Regions from separate parts of the Cedecea davisae genome, predicted to be linked through region 3. Evidence: predicted binding sites of a transcription regulator. Region 3 holds the regulator's gene; each other region holds the start of a gene.
What was found. Region 3 encodes LexA, which represses DNA repair genes until DNA is damaged. Its sites were predicted from a motif close to TNCTGTATGTACATACAGNA; they were not measured.
Positions count from the first base shown of each region.

Region 1: the regulator LexA is predicted to act here: its motif matches at 1,826-1,845, upstream of sbmC (DNA gyrase inhibitor SbmC).
Region 2: the regulator LexA is predicted to act here: its motif matches at 1,839-1,858, upstream of sulA (SOS-induced cell division inhibitor SulA).

Region 1 covers NZ_CP172054.1:1,601,978-1,605,257, reverse strand. Annotated here, with positions in the region: gene ACG1VR_RS07960 (FUSC family protein) at 1-734, opposite strand, end outside; gene ACG1VR_RS07955 (VOC family protein) at 886-1,320, opposite strand; gene sbmC (DNA gyrase inhibitor SbmC) at 1,335-1,799, opposite strand; gene dacD (serine-type D-Ala-D-Ala carboxypeptidase DacD) at 1,963-3,129, opposite strand.
Region 2 covers NZ_CP172054.1:3,231,196-3,234,475, reverse strand. Annotated here, with positions in the region: gene ompA (porin OmpA) at 1-950, opposite strand, end outside; gene sulA (SOS-induced cell division inhibitor SulA) at 1,308-1,817, opposite strand; gene ACG1VR_RS15490 (TfoX/Sxy family DNA transformation protein) at 2,035-2,664, shown strand; gene yccS (YccS family putative transporter) at 2,649-3,280, opposite strand, start outside.
Region 3 covers NZ_CP172054.1:4,499,294-4,502,573, reverse strand. Annotated here, with positions in the region: gene plsB (glycerol-3-phosphate 1-O-acyltransferase PlsB) at 1-799, opposite strand, end outside; gene ACG1VR_RS21540 (diacylglycerol kinase) at 931-1,299, shown strand; gene lexA (transcriptional repressor LexA) at 1,408-2,016, shown strand; gene dinF (MATE family efflux transporter DinF) at 2,092-3,280, shown strand, end outside.

The DNA.
Region 1 (3,280 bases), 2.1 Mb from region 3:
AGCGTGCAAACCAAATTGCGGTTGATGGTCTGAATAGCCTCAAAAACCGACTTCTGAATGCGCGTTTCTTTGCTGCTCGGACCAATCAAAGCCCGCATTTTTACCACGTCGTTGAGCACTTTTTGCAGCGGCTTCTCGAGCCTTGGCCGCTCAACCAGGTTGGGCGAGAACCCGGCGGTGTAGATTTTACCGAGCGCCTGCACGAAGCTCGCCATCTGGATACGCCAGTGGATGAAGGCGCGCTGCGGGTAAACGCTGGTGAACAGCATCGCCAGCAATGAGCCAAAAATGACGTCGCCGCTGCGCCAGAGCGCCACTTCCATATCCCCGGCTGGCGCACCGACCACAACCGACAGCGTGATGCCTATCAGCAGCGCCTGATACGGGCGTTTGCCCAATGCCAGATAGCCGCACAGGAACATCGCCAGCCCGCACCAGATAATCATCAGCGGCAGGGAATAAAGTTCCAGCTTCAGGGCTATCAGCCCCACGGCAGCGCCGAAAATGGTTCCGCCAATGCGCTGGAAAGCGCGCGGCACCACGTTGCCCCAGAACGAGATAGGCCCCATCACCACCACCAGCGTGATAAGCGGCCAGGTCCCTTCGGGGATTTGCAGCATGCGAACCAGAACGAAAGTCAGAACAAAGGCAAGCGCGATACGCACACCGTGCACGATGCGATAGTTACGGTAGATGCGGATCTCAAACGGGGTCAGTGATTTGTCGGGACGCACACCCGGCTCTCCGGAAACAAAAACGCGATTGTACTCGTTTTTCCAAAAACGAGATCATAAAGCCGCCGCCCGCAGGCCTTTTACGAGCGATATTTCACATTTCCTTGCTGAATATCAGAAATCAGGCGGCATAACGCCGCCTTATAGAACTTTAGCGCAGCCAGGGCGTTACCGTGACGCCCACCAGCAACCCTTCCGGGCTGAGCAGGCGAGATACCGTTTGCCCCCACGGCTCCAGGCGGTTTTCAATCAACAGCTGATACCCCGCCTGCTTAAGCACCGCCGTTGCATGCCCGACATCTTCAACTTCAAATTCCACCCAGCTTTGCGGCGTGGCCTGGTCAGCAGGCCACGACGCCAGGCCAAAGCATGACTGAGAGGCCTGGGCGAGCGGCCAGAGGGCAAAGTGCTTCACCCCGTCCAGCTCGCCGTGTTCCGTAGCCAGATAATCTTCATTGCCGTCCATCGCCTTTAGCGGCAACCCAAGCGCCTGCTGATAAAAAGCAGAGCTTGCCGCCACGTCTCGCGTTATTGGGCCATATCCGGCGACAAATAAAACCTTCAGCCCGGCAATCGCATCCACCATGGTCAGTACCTCACTCAGGCTTTAGCCACCGGGATATACATCTCTATTTCCCATACGCCGGAAGCAGAGCCGTCGCTAAGATAGATTTCGTAGCATGGCTTGCCGGTTAACCGATAACCGCCGTCGGCTTCGATCTGGTCGAAGAAGCTTTCCCAGGCCTGCTGGAATGCGTCGTTTTCAACGACGGCACGGCCGATGGCATAAGTATCCGCGGCAATTGAGGTGATAATTACGCCTTCACTGTTTTGCGGGAGGACGAAGTCATCCGCCACGCCCATTACCGTGTCTACGCGGAGTTTTTCTGCCGGGACAACGTCCGGGTCGTCATAATAAACGGCCAGCCAGTCGCCGTTCAGGCTGTGGGATTTCGCCCACAGAGCCAGTTGACCGAAGCCCTGTGGAACCGTTGTTTCCCACGGCCCCACCAGATGAAACCCGGCTACTTTGCGCGCCGGAACTTGCTGAACTTTGAACGTCATACTGCCTCCACGCTGATGAATAAATACACTGTACATTTATACACTATATTTTTTGGAGCGAGCAAACAAGCTGCCAGTTTTGGGAGCAGCTTCGCAATCAGCTTAGGCCAAAAAAACGGGCCGCGTGATTAGCGCAGCCCGTTAGCAGGAAGTCCGGTTCCGGTTAGAACTTGCGGCTGATGAAATCGCCCAGGCGAGAGAAAACGCCGCCTTTATCTATAGGGGTCAGGTTAACCAGCGGCCAGTGAGAAATAAGCTTGTCGCCATCATAGAGTTCAATTTCACCCACCGGCGCATTGGCGGCGAGCGGGGCTTCCATGTCCTGTTTATTCAGCACATATTTCGCCTTAATGTTCGGCAGCTCTGATTTTGGCAACGCCAGGAAAACATCCTGATCCGGGCCTACGCTGAAGTTTGCTTTATCGCCATACCAGATGTGCTCGCTGCCGATAGCTTTGCCTTTTTGCAGCACCTGCACGGTGTCGAAGTTATCCTGCCCCCAGTGCAGCAACTTACGCGCCTGCTCCTCACGCCCTTTTGAGCTTTCGCCGCCCATGATCACTGCTATCAGGCGGCGCTGGCCCAGCACGCTGGAGGCGATGATGTTAAATCCGGCGCTTTCGGTATGGCCGGTTTTCAGCCCGTCGACGTTAAGGGATTTGTCCCACAGCAGGCCGTTGCGGTTTTGCTGGGTAATGCCGTTCCAGGTGAGGCTGCGCTCGCTGTACATATGGTAGAACTGAGGCTCGCCGTGGATGATGGCGCGGGAGAGCACCGCCAGGTCGTAAGCCGAACTATGCTGGCCGGGCGCATCAAGGCCGTGAACGGTTTCAAAATGGGTGTCATGCAGGCCAAGCTGCTCAACATAGTGGTTCATCATGGCAACAAACTGCTTCTGACCGCCGGCCACATAATCCGCCAGCGCCACGCAGGCGTCGTTGCCGGAGTCGATAATCAGCCCGCGACTGAGGTCGCGCACGGTCACTCTGTCGCCGGGTTTGATAAACATCAGCGATGAACCGTCAAATACCGGATTACCTTTCGCCCAGGCGTCTTTACCCACGGTGACGATATCGTCCGGCGTGATGCGTTTGCTGTCGATAGCGCGGTCTACCACGTAGCCGGTCATCAGCTTGGTGAGGCTCGCCGGGTTGCGCTGTACGTGTTCATTTCCCGCGGTTAAAACCTGCCCGGTGGTGTAATCCATCAATACCCATGCCCCGGCCTGAACCTGCGGCGGCTGTGGCTGATGGGCAAAAATATCATCAGCAAATGCGGTATTGACGGAAAGGGAGACAAAGCTCAGAGCGGCAAGCAGGCGGGTTTTCAACGGAATATCCTCAAAGACTTAATTTACAGCGGCTCGTTTTACGGGAGTTCTTGTTACTTTGCCTCTTTAAATTGCAAGAAAATATGACATTTCATATTTGGTAATAATAATGACTGATAATTGTACGGAATATATTCCTTCATTTATCGTG
Region 2 (3,280 bases), 1.3 Mb from region 3:
TCACAGGTGTTGCCAGTAACTGGGTTAGCTTTGCCCATGCCACGTGGAGAGATTTTGTTTGCCGGGATACCTTTAGAGATCAGGTAATCAACAACGCTCTGTGCACGTTTTTCAGACAGTTTAGCATTGTACTGCTCAGAACCGATACGGTCAGTGTAGCCCAGAACAACTACGGAACCGTCTTTCGGATCCAGGTTGCTCAGCTGGGTGTACAGCTGATCCAGGGCCTGCTGGCCTTCTGGTTTCAGAGTAGCTTTGTTGAAGTTGAACAGAACGTCAGACTTCAGAGTGAAGTGCTTGGTCTGTACTTCTGGAGCTGGTGCCGGAGCTGGAGCTACAACCGGAGCTGCATCTTCCTGCTGACCGAAACGGTAGGAAACACCTACGCTCAGCATGCCGTTGTCCGGACGAACACCTACAGTCTGTGCGTCGCCGATGTTGTTAACCCACTGGTATTCCAGACGGGTAGCGATGTCACGGGTAACAGCCCACTCAACACCACCAGCGAATACTGGGGAAACACCGGTGTCGTGGTCTTTACCAGCGATGCTGTTTTTGGAGTCTGCACGCCAAACCATACCACCCAGACGAGTATAAACGTCCAGATCGTCAGTGATTGGGTAACCCAGTTTAGCGGTCAGCTGTACGCCCTGTGCTTTGAAAGCACCGCTAACTTCGCTGCCTTTGTAAGGCATACGGCCAAGCCAGTCGTAACCCATTTCAAAACCAACGTACGGGTTAACCTGATAACCACCGAAGGCACCAGCGCCCAGTTGGCTTTCATGCGTTGCGCCGTTGTTTTGCAGGTCCTTGTTATACCAGCCGGTATCGTGGAACTGAGACCAGCCCAGTTTGCCACCTGCATACCAGGTGTTATCTTTCGGTGCGGCCTGCGCTACGGTAGCGAAGCCAGCCAGTGCCACTGCAATCGCGATAGCTGTCTTTTTCATTTTTTGCGCCTCATTATCATCCAAAAGGCCATGAGCTCTAAACCAATTTAAAGCCCAGGGTTAAATCCTTCGCCCGGGTTTATGCTCAATTGTTACTCTACCGATATATCGGTGTTATGAAGAGCAACCCTGGCGAGGTAAAGTCTACAACGTAGTTGAAAAGTTACAAGTGTGAAGTCCGTCAGGCATATGAAAAAAAACGACTTGCATACATATTTTATTACAGAATGGCCTGTTTTTTGAACACTGGGTTCCATGGAAGAACCCAGTGGATCCGCCGTATGACGGGGAATTTTGAGTAATGACAGCGGATTATATGGCACGGAGAAAAAATACCAGGATTTCTCCTAAATTTACTTAATGATACAAACTAGAATGAATTTTTAGGCCATTTCGCGGTCTGGAACCGGATGATCCCCTGCTGGTTGGACGCATAATGAAGCCCATTGCGTTGCCAGCTTCAGCGGCGAGGGTCAGTCTCAAATGTTCTTCATCTGTTAATTCTTCGGGCAACCAGCCTATCACTACGCTGTAATTTCCGGTTTGCAGCGCCTTTACCATCGCCTCTACGGTATAGAGCGGATCTAACTGGCTTGCCTGCATCACTTTTGCCAGCGGAAGCCCGGCGGCCTGCAGCCATTCACGGCTGAGCTTTTGCTGCGGGGTAAGCCATAACTGCCAGCGAGATTGTTGCCCTAGCTGCTGCAATAAAGGTAGCAGAATAAACTGCGTTACCCACGGGCAGTCTTCACTGTAGACCATTTCACTGATTAACCCCTGTGTACTGTTATCAGATAACGGCCGGGCAGGGGAGTGCGCGGCTACTGCAACATGACGAAAGTGAGTTTGTAAGTTCTGTGAGTGCATAGTGAGTCCCGCCTGATGGGTTACTGTATGAATATACAGTAATGCCTGTCAGGACAAAGATCAACCGAAATTTCGGAAAGTGTCTCGCAATTTCTTTATGCAGATCCGGCGTAAAACAAATTGTCGTTGCTATAGCAGATAACGTTACTTATTTTCTGTTATTAGGGAGGCGAGTAACACGGCCATTAATTTACTGTTTGATATATAAGGACAAACCATGAAGGACGTCACGTATGTCAGGATCCATAAATCTCAAGAATGCCTTTCTCCGTTAGGAGACATTGGCTTTCGTCCGCTGTTCGGCGGCTACAGTCTGGCAGTCGAAGGCATTATCTTTGCTATGGTTTCCGAGGGGGAACTTTATCTTCGTGCCTGCGAGCAATGTGCTGACTATTTCAGCCAAAAATCTGCTCCGACGCTGATGTTTTATAAAAGAGGGTTACCGATTGAACTTAACTACTATCGCGTTGATGAAGAACTTTGGAGCAATCATGACAAGCTTATCCAGCTTTCTTTTCAGTCTCTGAGCAGTGCGAGGCGGGAAAATGTACAGCGTAAGTTCAATTCTCACAGATTGAAGGATCTGCCTAACCTCTCGATGAACATAGAAGTTATGCTGCGGGAAGTGGGTATTGGCGATTTTAATACTCTGCGCGTGTTTGGTGCCAAGCGGTCATGGCTCAGGCTGCGCAAGATTAAGAAACCGGTGGGGATTAAAGTGCTGCTGGCGCTGGCCGGCGCGATCCAGGGCGTGCATGAGGCGGTACTGCCGCTGGCCGTTCGTGAAGAGTTGACGGAATGGTGGCGCCGCTATGAGCAGCGCCAGCAACGTTATTCCGAGCAGTGAGTGATTTGCTGCTGAAGACGAGATATCTCAGGTAGCAGAGCAATCAGTAGCCCAATTTGCTGCAACACCAGCGGTTCTTTGGTTTCCGGGCGGGCCTCAAGCTGCGCGATGCGGGCAGAAAGCTGCTGCAAAGCGCTCTGAACGCGCAGTTCGTCGACCGGCAGATGATGCAGTGCGTCGTCAACATAGCAAACGGCGTCATCAAGCAGCAGCAGCGTTTCACCGTGGTTCAGTTTTTCGCGGTGCGCCCCCAGCGCGGAAATATAGCTGTTAAAAGAATGGTTAAGGCACAGCAGCCGGAAAGCCGCTTCACGCATCTCCGGCGAAACTCGCGGTTCAGATGACATATTCGAGACAACCGAAGCGAGTTCCGCATCTTTATTGTGTGCATCCCGCCGCGCAATGCGGTATTCGACACGGTTATCTCGTCCCTGATGGTATTGCTCAAGAATGGCATCCAGATAGCGGCAATTGGCGTTGAAAGCGCGCTCCACCACCAGCGGCAGCCTGCGGAACCGCCAGTCCGGCCAGACAAAACTCACCGCCGCCCAGGCAATTGCGCAGCCGAGCAGCGTATCGATAACACGCGGCAGCGCCACCTCAAAACCTTCGCCCA
Region 3 (3,280 bases):
TCAGGCGAACGGCCTCATAGGAGAAGTTAGCCGCAATCTCTTCCATCAGCGCGACGGCATTCTGCTGTGCCTTCTCGTGAGAAATTTTCTTGCTGCGCGCTTCATCTTCTACCGCACGTGCAATGGCTTTCGATGCCAGCAGCTTGTTAAACAAGTCCTGACGCACCGGCAAACGCGGCCCAACGGCAGCTAAGCGCTGGCGAGCGAAGTGGGTACGCGCGACGCGAGCCAGCTTCTGGGCGATGATTTTGTCAGTGCCGTGTTCGGTTGCCATACGGCGCAGCGAAACAGGGGGAGAGAAGCGCACAAAGCTGTCGCGACCCAGCCACGAAACGGCAAAGAATTTTTGTACGCCGTTTAGCGTGCGCAGAGGAGGATTAACTTCCCCTTTCTCGCGGCCGGGTGAGCGGCCAAACATCACGGAAACCGGCACCATCTGTACATCGAGATCGGGATTGCTGCGGTGCAGGTCCAGATAATCGTGGAACAGTTTTACCGACTCTTCTTTTGGCGTGTAGTAAGTAAAGACGCGCGGCCCGCCGTGAATAAACACGTAGCGCGGCAGCAGTGCGCCGTCAATTTCCAGAGGTTCCAGCGGATCGGGCAGGTCATGCTCCAGGCATTGGGCGCGCAGGGTCAGTAGGTCTGCCTTCGAGTTATAAGGCAGGACATACATAATTGGGCGCGAGGGATCCAGACCGAGTTCGGTTTGTGGGTCCGCCGGGATAGACTTGCTTTTTACCAGAACACTTAATGGTAAATTCAGTAATTTGTAGTAAATTCTTGGCCAGCCTGACATAGATGATGTAAAGCCTCAGGTTAATAATGCAAATGCGCCGCAAGGATATCAGAAACTCCGGGGAATTTCTGTGGCGCTGCGATTTAGACTCAATGAGCATTGACGCTCAATATTTAAAAAGGTTTCCTTGAATGGCGAATAATACCACCGGCATCACCCGCATTATTAAGGCTGCAGGCTACTCGTGGAAGGGGCTGCGTGCGGCCTGGATAAACGAAGCTGCATTTCGTCAGGAGGGCGTGGCCGCGGTAATTGCTATTATAATCGCCTGCTGGCTGGACGTTGACCCGATCACCCGCATTTTGCTGATTGGCTCCGTGGTGCTGGTGATGATTGTTGAAATTCTGAATAGCGCCATCGAGGCATTGGTCGACCGCGTAGGCACCGACTACCACGAACTTTCCGGGCGCGCCAAAGATATGGGGTCTGCCGCCGTACTGATTGCGATTATTCTGGCGGTTGTCACCTGGGTCACGCTGCTTTGGTCACATTTGCGATAGGCTTTCCATAATCGGTTAAGTGGCTGGTTTTTGCTTAATTTGTGGTTTCAAATTCACCCGGGGCTGTATATACTCACAGCATAACTGTATAAACACCCAGGGGGCGGAATGAAAGCACTAACTACCAGGCAGCAAGAGGTGTTTGATCTCATTCGGGATCATATCAACCAAACCGGCATGCCACCTACGCGCGCCGAGATTGCACAACGTCTGGGGTTCCGTTCTCCAAACGCCGCTGAGGAACATCTCAAAGCGCTGGCCCGCAAAGGGGTCATTGAGATTGTTTCCGGCGCGTCGCGCGGCATTCGCCTGCTGGTTGAAGAAGAAACCGGCCTGCCGTTGGTCGGGCGCGTTGCCGCCGGTGAGCCGCTTCTGGCGCAGCAGCATATCGAAGGCCATTATCAGGTCGATCCGTCGTTGTTTAAACCGAATGCCGACTTCCTGCTGCGCGTGAGCGGCATGTCGATGAAAGACATCGGCATTATGGATGGTGACCTGCTGGCGGTGCATAAAACGCAGGACGTACGTAATGGCCAGGTTGTGGTGGCGCGTATTGACGACGAAGTGACCGTTAAACGTCTGAAAAAACAGGGCAACACCGTTCAGCTACTGCCTGAAAACAGCGAGTTTCAGCCTATCGTTGTCGATCTGCGCGAGCAAAACTTTAGCATTGAAGGTCTGGCCGTGGGCGTAATCCGCAACGGCGAATGGCTGTAACACGTCTTTCGGTGGTGCGGTAACACGCCGTACCACCCGCTCTATTCCCCCTCATTATTTTCCTGGGTCACTCTGATGCGATTTTTTTCGTCGACGGATAGTGCGCTGTGGCGTCTTGCGCTTCCCATGATTTTCTCCAATATCACGGTGCCGCTGCTGGGGCTGGTTGATACCGCCGTTATTGGTCATCTCGACAGCCCGACCTATCTGGGCGGCGTGGCGATAGGCGCAACCGCGACCAGTTTCCTGTTTATGCTGCTGCTGTTTCTGCGTATGAGCACTACCGGGCTTGCGGCTCAGGCGTTTGGCGCTAACGATCCGCTGCGTCTCGCCCGCGCTTTGCTTCAGCCGCTGATACTGGCGCTGGCCGCCGGTTTGGCCATTATGGTGCTGCGCGGGCCGCTAATCGGTCTTGCTTTGCATATTGTCGGCGGCAGCGAAGAGGTGCTTTATCAGGCCCGGCGTTTTCTTGAAATTCGTTGGCTAAGCGCTCCGGCGTCGCTGGCTAATCTGGTGCTGCTGGGCTGGCTGCTCGGCGTGCAGTATGCTCGCGCCCCGGTTATTTTGCTGGTGGTGGGTAACCTGCTGAATATCGTGCTCGACCTTTGGCTTGTCATGGGCCTGCATATGAACGTGCAGGGGGCCGCACTGGCGACCGTTATTGCCGAGTATGCGACGTTTATCATCGGCTTAGCGATGGTACACAGGGTGTTAAAGCTGCGCGGTATTGATTGGTCATGCCTGAAGATGGCATGGCGAGGAGATCTGCGAAGGCTGCTGGCCCTCAACCGTGACATCATGCTGCGCTCGCTTCTGCTGCAAGTTTGCTTTGCCTCAATGACCATTTTTGGCGCTCGGCTGGGGGGCGAAATTGTCGCGTTGAATGCGGTTTTGATGACGCTGCTGACCTTTACCGCCTACGCGCTGGACGGATTTGCTTATGCCGTTGAGGCGCATTCCGGGCAGGCGTATGGTGCCCGTAATCGCGGGCAGCTTCTCGAGGTCTGGGGAGCGGCATGCAGGCAGGCCGGGCTGGTTGCATTGGCTTTCGCCGCTGTTTATGCCGTGGCGGGCGAGCAGATAGTCTCGATGCTGACTTCGCTACCAGAGCTACGCCAGCTGGCGAATAGCTATCTGCCATGGCAAATCATACTGCCGGTTGTTGGCGTCTGGTGTTACCTGCTGGACGGAATGTTTATCGGCGCTACGCGTGGGGCTGAAATGCGTAACAGCATGGCCGTTGCGGCGCTGGGGTTTGGTCTAA